One region of the Vibrio sp. SCP2 genome, then DNA from elsewhere that is predicted to be linked to it. Evidence: predicted binding sites of a transcription regulator. Region 1 holds the regulator's gene; each other region holds the start of a gene.
What was found. The regulator CRP, encoded in region 1, controls carbon source genes, mostly activating them, when cyclic AMP is high. The targets are predictions, from matches to a motif close to TGTGANNNNNNTCACA.
Positions count from the first base shown of each region.

Region 2: a site for CRP is predicted at 1,330-1,345, ahead of cdd (cytidine deaminase). Genes of this name have one in related genera too.
Region 3: a site for CRP is predicted at 1,251-1,266, ahead of AC5O63_RS00820 (NupC/NupG family nucleoside CNT transporter). Genes of this name have one in related genera too.

Region 1 covers NZ_JCAFVV010000006.1:163,956-167,118, forward strand. Annotated here, with positions in the region: gene astD (succinylglutamate-semialdehyde dehydrogenase) at 1-340, shown strand, start outside; gene AC5O63_RS16790 (DUF1338 domain-containing protein) at 524-1,315, shown strand; gene crp (cAMP-activated global transcriptional regulator CRP) at 1,514-2,146, opposite strand; gene AC5O63_RS16800 (phosphoribulokinase) at 2,389-3,163, opposite strand, start outside.
Region 2 covers NZ_JCAFVV010000003.1:94,744-97,906, forward strand. Annotated here, with positions in the region: gene sbcB (exodeoxyribonuclease I) at 1-70, shown strand, start outside; gene AC5O63_RS11500 (CidA/LrgA family protein) at 216-581, shown strand; gene AC5O63_RS11505 (CidB/LrgB family autolysis modulator) at 581-1,258, shown strand; gene cdd (cytidine deaminase) at 1,502-2,389, shown strand; gene AC5O63_RS11515 (cyclic di-GMP phosphodiesterase) at 2,437-3,163, opposite strand, start outside.
Region 3 covers NZ_JCAFVV010000001.1:161,042-164,204, reverse strand. Annotated here, with positions in the region: gene AC5O63_RS00820 (NupC/NupG family nucleoside CNT transporter) at 1-1,122, opposite strand, end outside; gene AC5O63_RS00815 (exoribonuclease R) at 1,659-2,105, shown strand; gene AC5O63_RS00810 (hypothetical protein) at 2,228-3,148, shown strand.

The DNA.
Region 1 (3,163 bases):
AGAGTACTTCGGCCCACTACTACAAGTGGTGCGTTACCAAGGTCTAGAGAAAGCAGTTGAGTTAGCCAATGACACTCGCTTTGGTCTATCCGCAGGCTTAGTTTCTACTGACGATGGTGAGTGGGAATACTTTGTTGACCATATTCGTGCTGGCATCGTAAACCGCAATCGCCAGTTAACTGGTGCAAGTGGTGATGCGCCATTTGGTGGCCCGGGTGCGTCAGGTAACTTACGCCCAAGTGCTTACTACGCAGCAGATTACTGTGCTTACCCTATGGCTTCGATGGAAGGAGGAGAAACACTTCTTCCTGCCACGTTAAGCCCAGGTGTTGAGCTATAAAAAACGATAAATTTTAGGGTATTCCCTTCTTGCCTCCCTGAGCCGGGAGGCATTTGAAACGTCACAGGCTGAAGGCTATCTGATCAAACTTTCTGGACACATTTGGTTAGATGGCCTTTTTTATAATTAAACAAATAACTACTCATACTCCATTTACGTAAACCACCCCTACAAGGAGGCGTTATGACGCCAGATGTTTTATTCCAACAGTTATGGAATGACTATATTCAACGCTTATGTCCCTCTGCTGAACAAGTCCACCAACTTCTGCAAGAAGACGAAGCGCTGATCAATGACCACATTGCTCTGCGCACTTTCAATGTAGAACCTCTGGGCATTGCGACCCTTGCACAACCATTCTTAGACGTAGGCTACAAGCCATGCGGTGATTATGTGTTTGAAAGCAAGAAGCTTGTTGCTAAACATTATGAGCACCCAGACCCAAAACAGCCTAAAGTGTTTATTAGTGAACTGAAGGTTGAAGAGTGTTCTGCTGAGCTACAAGCTATTGTCGCTAAGCTTGTCGAGCAATTGGACACCAGTAAGCTAAAAGGTCATGAGTTCTTGTATGGCGGTCGTTTGTGGGACATTAGCTTTGCTGACTTCCAGACGTTAGCGAAAGAAAGTGAGTACGCTTCTTGGCTGGCAGCACATGGTTACGGCGCTAACCACTTTACTGTTAGCGTCAATCAGCTCAATGCATTTGAAGAAGTGAAAGGCGTCAATGACCACCTACGCGAGTCCGGCTTTACCATCAATGAGTTTGGTGGCGAAGTGAAGGGGTCTCCTGATGTGCTGCTAGAGCAATCTTCAACGATGGCGGATAAAGTAGCGGTAACCTTCACGGAAGGTACAGAGATTATCCCGGGTGGTTTCTACGAGTTTGCTAAGCGCTACCCAATGAGCAACGGTGAACTTTATCCAGGGTTTGTTGCAGCCTCTGCTGATAAGATCTTCGAGAGTACTAACGGGTAGGAAGAGCTGAGAACGGGCTGCGCCCTAGAGATGCGGGAACGCTGCGCTTCGAGAGAGTTTGATCTCGGATGTGGAAAGGTGTTCTATCTCGAAGGACGAAGTCCGCTCCGTAGCGTTCTCGATTCTCGCATCCGATATAAACAAAAAGCCACCAATGTTTCCATTGGTGGCTTTTAAAATTTTAACGGTTAATCGAAATTAACGAGTACCGTAAACCACGATAGTTTTACCGTGTGCAGAAATTAGGTTCTGCTCTTCTAGCATCTTCAAGATACGACCTACTGTCTCACGAGAACAGCCAACGATTTGACCGATTTCTTGACGAGTGATCTTAATCTGCATGCCATCTGGGTGAGTCATCGCATCTGGTTGCTTCGCTAGGTTTAGTAGCGTTTGAGCAATACGGCCAGTTACGTCTAGGAATGCTAGGTCACCTACTTTTTGGCTAGTCACTTGTAGGCGGCTTGCCATTTGCGCAGATAAGCGCATTAGGATGTCTGGGTTCACTTGGATAAGCTGACGGAATTTCTTAAATGAGATTTCCGCAACTTCACAAGGAGATTTAGCACGAACCCATGCTGTACGCTCTTGGTCTTCTTCGAATAGACCAAGTTCACCGATAAAGTCACCTTGGTTTAGGTAAGAAAGGATCATTTCCTTACCTTCTTCGTCTTTAATAAGAACCGCTACTGAACCTTTTACGATGTAGTACAAAGTTTCAGCTTTCTCGCCCGCGTGAATTAGCGTGCTTTTTGAAGGGTACTTATGAATATGACAATGTGAAAGAAACCACTCTAATGTTGGGTCGGTTTGAGGTTTACCTAGAACCATAATATCTCACTTCCTCTGCAGGGTACGCTTGCCGCTTTCCATATTTTAGCTAAGCCTTAATCAAGACCTACTAGGATAAGAGCACTTTACAAATGCTGCAAGCCAACTTGTGTTTCGGTAAGAAATAGTATCCTTTTTCGAAAACGATTTCTTGATTTTAATCGGGTACAACTGGGGTTTTAGTACGCAAAACTGTGCACATGATCACGGTATGAAAAGTAATCGTGTTCTAGCTGTGGGTATTAACCAATTTTGCCCGTTTCGATGAGCTGTTGAAGTATCGGTTTAACGATTAGCTCCATGGCAAAACTCATCTTACCGCCAGGGACAACAATCGTGTTGTGACGCGACATAAATGCCCCATCAATCATTGCCAGTAGATATGGGTAATCTACGTTTTTAATGCCTCGCAATCGAATAACAACAAAACTCTCATCTAAACTCGGAATGCCTTTGGCGTTAAGCGGGTTAGATGTGTCGACGGTAGGGACACGTTGAAAGTTAATATGAGTACGAGAAAATTGGGGAGTAATGTAGTTCAGATAGTCATCCATTGAGCGGACGATAGAGTCCATCACCGCTTCACGCGAGTGACCACGATCGCGGGTATCACGAACGAATTTCTGAATCCATTCAAGGTTCACGATAGGCACCATGCCAATCAGAAAATCAACATGCTGTGATACGTTAACCTCGCCATCGACAACACCGCCATGTAGACCTTCATAAAATAGGACGTCGGAGTTTTCTGGCAGATCTTGCCAAGGTGTAAAGGTGCCTGGCATTTGGTTGTATGGAACGGCTTCATCGAACGTATGCAGGTAACGGCGGATTTGACCGACGCCTTCTTGACCGTACTTGCGGAAAAACTCTTCAAGTCCATTGAAGTCGTTCGCCTGAGGGCCAAAGTAACTGATATGGCGGCCTTGCTCACGTGCCTTACGGATTTCAACGTCCATCTCAGGGCGCGTAAAGCGGTGGAAGCTATCGCCTTCAACCCATGCGGGTTTGACGTTC
Region 2 (3,163 bases), on a different contig from region 1:
TGAAAGTGACGAAAAGAAAATCGCTATTTTAAAATCTATCTACCAATACGTACAAAAGCGAGTATCCTAATAGTCAAAATTAAAAATAGTAACCAAGTCCTGCACCCTACAACCTGGCCTAACTCTCTAAATACTAATCAAAACTCTAAGTTAGGCATTTGAATAATTCGAGCCTTCAGCACTCTGGAGGTTCTGCAGTTGGACGACTCTACACTATGGCGAAAACTTTGCTTCAATACGTCGTATCTATGGGGCTGATATTTTTGTGCCTTGTCGCGGGCATTAATATTCAACACTTATTAGGTATCTCTATTCCTGGCAGCATCATCGGTATGCTGATTTTGTTTGGTTTGCTTGCGAGCGGACTTGTGCCTTCAGACTGGGTTAAACCCGGTGCCTCTCTCTTTATTCGTTACATGGTGCTGCTATTCGTTCCTATCAGTGTTGGCTTGATGGAGCATTTCGATATGTTAATCGCTAACGCCTTACCGATTTTAGCAAGTGCTGTAGGTGGTACTCTCATCGTACTGGTCGTTTTGGGTTTAATGCTCGATCGCATGCTTAAAGGAGGACAAAAATAATGTGGTTACTTGTCACTATTGTTGTTTTCTTTGCCGCACGTTGGCTATGCCAAAAAGTAAAAAGCCCTTTTATGAACCCTTTATTGGTGAGCCTAGCCGTTCTCATTCCACTGCTGACTTACCTAAAAGTGCCATTTGAAACTTACTATGCCGACAATCAGTGGATTAATTATCTACTGCAACCGGCAGTAGTCGCGCTGGCCTATCCTCTATATGAGCAATTACCACAGATCCGAGCCAATTGGCGTATCATCATGCTAGCGTGTGGTGTGGGCAGTATCATGTCGATGTTTACCGCTAGTATGATTGCCGTTTACTTAAAGGCAGATATTTCTCTAATCGCAAGCTTGTTGGGTAAATCAGTAACCACACCGATTGCGATGGAGGTTTCTAGTCACCTTGGTGGTGAGCCCGCCATCGCCGCGATATTAGTTTTAATTGTTGGCCTGTTCGGTGCGATTATGGCTTATCCGATTTATAACTTACTGAACATCACTCACCCTATTGCCAAAGGGCTCACGATGGGGACGGTTTCCCACGCGCTGGGGACAGCGACCTGCGCTGAGAAAGATGGTCAAGATGCGGCCTTTAGCTCTCTAGCACTTGTGGTGTGCGGTGTTATCACCTCAATCCTAGCACCTTCTTTCTTTACCTTGGCAGTCTGGTTGTCAGCGTAAGTAATTGATGTCGAGCTGCAACTAGCGGCTCGACGCACATCACTAATTTCTCGTCTGTAATCGTTATCATGTGTGACATCACTCAAATAATGCAACAGGCAATATCGTTACAATATATTTTGTGATCATGATCGCCGAATAATTCTCATCTTTACATAAAATGTAATACCAATATCGGAGTTTACACACCAGTATCTGGCTCTAAACTCAAAGATATCAACGATGTTTATTAAAGGACTCACTATGAGAAGCCGCATTGAACAGGCGCTATCTGAAGTGCCACAAAACGTAGCAGATTTCTTATCTCCTATTCTTCTTGCTGACGATTTTGACGCGACGATTTCTTCAGAGCAATTTGAGCAACTCCTCGCTATTTCAGGTCTTGATGACGCAGAACTACGAGTATTGCTACTTCCATTTGCAGCCGCTTATTCCTATGCTCCGCTTTCTAAGTTTTATGTGGGTGCAATTGTTCGCGGCCTATCTGGCAAACTCTACTTCGGCGCGAATGTCGAGTTTGACGGCGTTCAACTAGGGCAAACCGTTCACGCAGAGCAATCAGCCATCAGCCATGCGTGGATGAAGGGTGAACAAGGCGTTGCTGACATCACGATCAACTACAGCCCTTGTGGTCACTGTCGTCAGTTTATGAATGAGCTTTCAACCGCTAACGAGCTAAAGATCCAACTGCCGAAACGTGAAGGTCAGCCACTTCATTACTACTTACCAGAATCGTTTGGCCCTTCAGATCTTGGCATCGAATCAGCATTGATGACCTCTGTTGACCATGGAAAACAGACACAAGAGCAAGATGAGCTACTACAACTGGCTGTCGCTGCCTTAAATCGTAGCCATGCCCCTTACACACATAACTTAAGTGGTGTCGCGATTAAGACCAAAGATGGCAAAGTATATCAAGGCGCATATGCAGAAAACGCTGCATTTAACCCAAGCCTACCGCCACTTCAGGTTGCGTTGATCCAGTTACTGTTAGACCGTAAGGAGCTCGAAAGTATTGATTCTGCGGCCTTGGTAGAAGTAGAAGACGGTACTATCAGCCATCTAGCAAACACACAAGCAACGCTAGAAGCACTAAACCCTGATATTCCAATCACTTACTTGGAACTTTAAACTGAGAAAGGCGCTAAATTAGCGCCTTTTTTTGTATCAATTCGGGATTAAACATCGAAAAACGGTTTGGGGTCGACTTCTAACTGACTAGGGGCTATCGCCTTTTTAATCGTTAGTTTGGTTGTTTTCATATCGACAAAACTTACATCGACAAAACGGTGATACTTACGCGAATAGAAACATTTGATTTCTGGCTTTAGCGGCTCGTGGGAATTCGAAGTCCAAACAATACCTACACGTCCGTCACTCAACTCGACCAAAGCCCCAACAGGGAAAACGCCAATACAGTTGATGAATTTGTACACCAACTCTTTGTCTAAATGATTCGGTGTTAAGCTCAAGAGTATTTTAAACGCTTCTGCTGGGCTCATGCCTTGCTTGTAACAGCGATCGGCAGTCAACGCGTCATAGATATCAACGATGCAGCTCATACGACCGTGTAAAGGGATTTCATCACCTTTAAGCCCCGCTGGATAGCCGTTCCCATCGAGTTTTTCATGATGCATCAAACAAACGTCGCGGCTAACATCACTCAAACCTGTAACCGTAGTGATGATCTCTTTCGCGTAAACCTGATGAAGCTTCATATGCTCGAACTCTTCGGGTGTTAACCGAGCAGGTTTGTGCAGAACTTTATCATCAACCTTAATTTTGCCAACATCGTGAATAATGCCACCAATCGCCATTTGTTTTAGCGTCTCTTTCGGCAGGCCAAGATGTTTACCAAATGTCACGAGCAGAGTCGCAACGTTGACAGAGTGTTCAAGTAAGTAT
Region 3 (3,163 bases), on a different contig from region 1:
AACCTCAGCACGGCGCTCTGGGGCAATCACGCCAATAGAACCGAGCTGAATGGCGATCGAACCAATATTAGCGAAGCCACATAGTGCGAAAGTGACAATGACCTGAGTATGTTCAGACAGCATCGCTTTATGTTCAACGAAGTCAATAAAGGCAACAAATTCGTTCATTACAATCTTTTGGCCAATGTACGATCCCGCCATCAACACTTCGTTTGAAGGAACGCCAATTAACCAAGCAAGCGGAGAAAACAGGTAACCGAATAGCGCTTGAAGAGTCACACCAGTAAAACCAGCGACTTCGCCTAAGCTCTCAAGGCCTGTGTTAACCATCGCTATCACACTAACAAACGCGATCAGCATAGTACCGACAGCGACAGCCACCTTCATACCGTTCATCGCACCGCTTGCAAGCGCATCTATCACGTTGCTCTCTTGTGCTTTATCCATCTCAATGTCGGATTGGTCGATAGGTGTTTCACGTTCAGGAACGATGATCTTTGCCATCATCAAACTACCTGGAGCGGCCATAAAGCTTGCAGCAATTAGGTATTTCAGCTCTACGCCTAAACCTGCGTATCCACCAAGTACACTACCGGCGACTGACGCCATACCACCTGCCATTACCGCAAATAGTTCAGAACGAGTCATTCTAGAAAGGAATGGACGAACAAGAAGTGGAGACTCGCCTTGAGAAAGGAATATGTTACCCGTCGCTACAAGAGATTCAGCTTTACTTGTCCCTAGGAACTTTTGGATACCACCACCGATAAACTCGATGACTTTCTGCATTATGCCTAGGTAATAAAGCGCAGAGATAAGAGCGCTGAAGAAGATGATGATAGGAAGAACGCGAACCGCGAAGATAAAACCAGTGTTGGCAAGGTCACCGAATAGGAAGCCAATACCTTCGTCAGCAAAGCCAAGTAAGCTAGAAACACCACTACTTAGACTCGTCAGAGCGGCTTGCCCCCATGGGAAGTAAAGAACTAAAGCGGCGAAACCGACTTGAAGTAACAGCGCGCGTGACACTGTTTTCCAGTTAATTGATTTACGACTTTCAGACAGTAAAACCGCACATAGCAACAATGCGATGACACCGATTAAGCCAAACAAAACATTCATTAAAGATTACCTCTACAAGCATTGAATAGGTAGCTGGTCCGGTCCGTGGGGTCATTCACCATTCCTTGTGACGGCTTGTATTGGTAGAGCTGTTACTCTCAACCGGGCGGAAAGTATAGCGCCCAATGTGAGATATTCATCACATATTTTTACGCAAACGTTCAACCGTTCACTCAGTAATCAAACTAATGAGTGATCAGCGAATGATTCGTTTTTAGGAGTTATTTTGTTAGCTGGCTCATATGAACGCTATTGCTATAAAACATTGAACCAAGATCACAAAATAAGTCAATATACATTACAAATCTAATCATAAAGTTTGCGCTTCTAGGTAAAGCATCTAATTTTAAGTAAGAATTCTTAACGTACTTTTTGGTAACGACAATAAATTCTCTAACAACGTCAATGGCTACTAGCAAACACAACGAATATTGCCCCGCTGATCTGGCGGGGCTTTTTTGTATAGGGTTTTCGAGTAGTAATTATTGTTGAAAACGTTAGAATACCTCCCCATTTACTTTTGCCAGACTACTAGCATGCAACGCGATTACACTTATCACTGCTTATCTCAAATGCCACGAGAAGAGTTAGAAGAACTTAGCTTGAGAATGGTTCACCGTTTGGTGCCTGAAGAATCTATGACTGAGATTTTCACTTTTGATTTAGATGAGGCAGAAGACGAAGACAAGCTTCAAGAAGCCCAGTTTGATGCGATGTTGCGCATGAGTGCAATCGCGCTTAGTGAGCTCCCTGCTCTTTTTGAAGCTTCGGAAAGCAAAGAGCAAAACATCCAACGTATGCAGCGTCTGTTATTGTGGCATTTCTACTCGGTTTCTTTTCATCTTGAACGAGCCATCCCACTTGAGACACACTGCAACCACGTAGAAATCATAGTCAAGCAGGCACCACAGAATGCTCTTGAATGGGTAACCACACTGACCGATCTGCTACGCCAATACTCGCAGATAGCACAAGGTTCTTAACCAAATCGCCAACCATTTTACGGTTGGCGTTATAAAATTTTCACTTGGATTCGTTAAAACATTGACCATTTGAATGTGTTTTAGACATACTCAAACTCTAAGCCTCACAATGTATTAATGAATTGCGTTATTTAGTTCTATTCTCGACCTTCTTGTCTGCTGCAACGTACGCCGATGGCGAAGTTGATTACTCCGATTGCCATAGTCAGCCAGATAGTGCAGAGATCCTCGACTCCGCTTTTAACTATGTGAATACTAAGCTTTGTGAACCTGCGATTTGGTTTGATAGTTTTTTCGTTGATGAGCGAGTAGACCAAGACGCACGTGCTGGCAGTACCGTTCGTTGGAGAAATGATTTCTCTTATGTAGAGGGTGAAGGCTACAAGTTTAAGACTCGATTCAAAGCGCGCTTTCACTTACCTAAGGTAACCAAACGACTTAAGGTGGTTTTCGAATCGGATGAAGAAGATGATTTATTCGACTTGTTCCCGCAATCGAGCGAAGATGCCGAAAATACCTTTGGTCTTAGATACGATTGGCTAAGTAAAGAACGCTATAGTTTCAACGTTAAGGTCAATGCAAGACCGGGTATCGAAGGACGTTTTCGCTATACATACCCTATCAATGATGAATGGTTATTGCGCGTTACTCAGAAGTTGTATCAGAAAAAAAGCGTAACGGGTGAATCTACCGATATTGACTTAGATTATTCAATCAACCGCGATTTTTTGCTTCGCTGGAGCAACTACGCTCAGTGGGAAAGCGATATCAAAGGTTGGGAAGTTGGTACAGGGTTTATGCTCTATCAGCATATTTCCGACCATCAGGCTCTTAGCTATCAATTAAGTACCACAGGAACTAACCGACCCTTTCATTACATTACCAATACTCACGTCTCCGTGACTTATCGACAGAATGTATGGCGCACTTGGCTGTTTTACGAGTTGATCCCTGAGTACAACTGGAATCGTGAAGAAGATACACAAAGAGAAGGTGAAGCAAAAATCACGTTTAGATTAGAAATCCTGTTCAATAATATTTAGCGCCAGAATAATTGC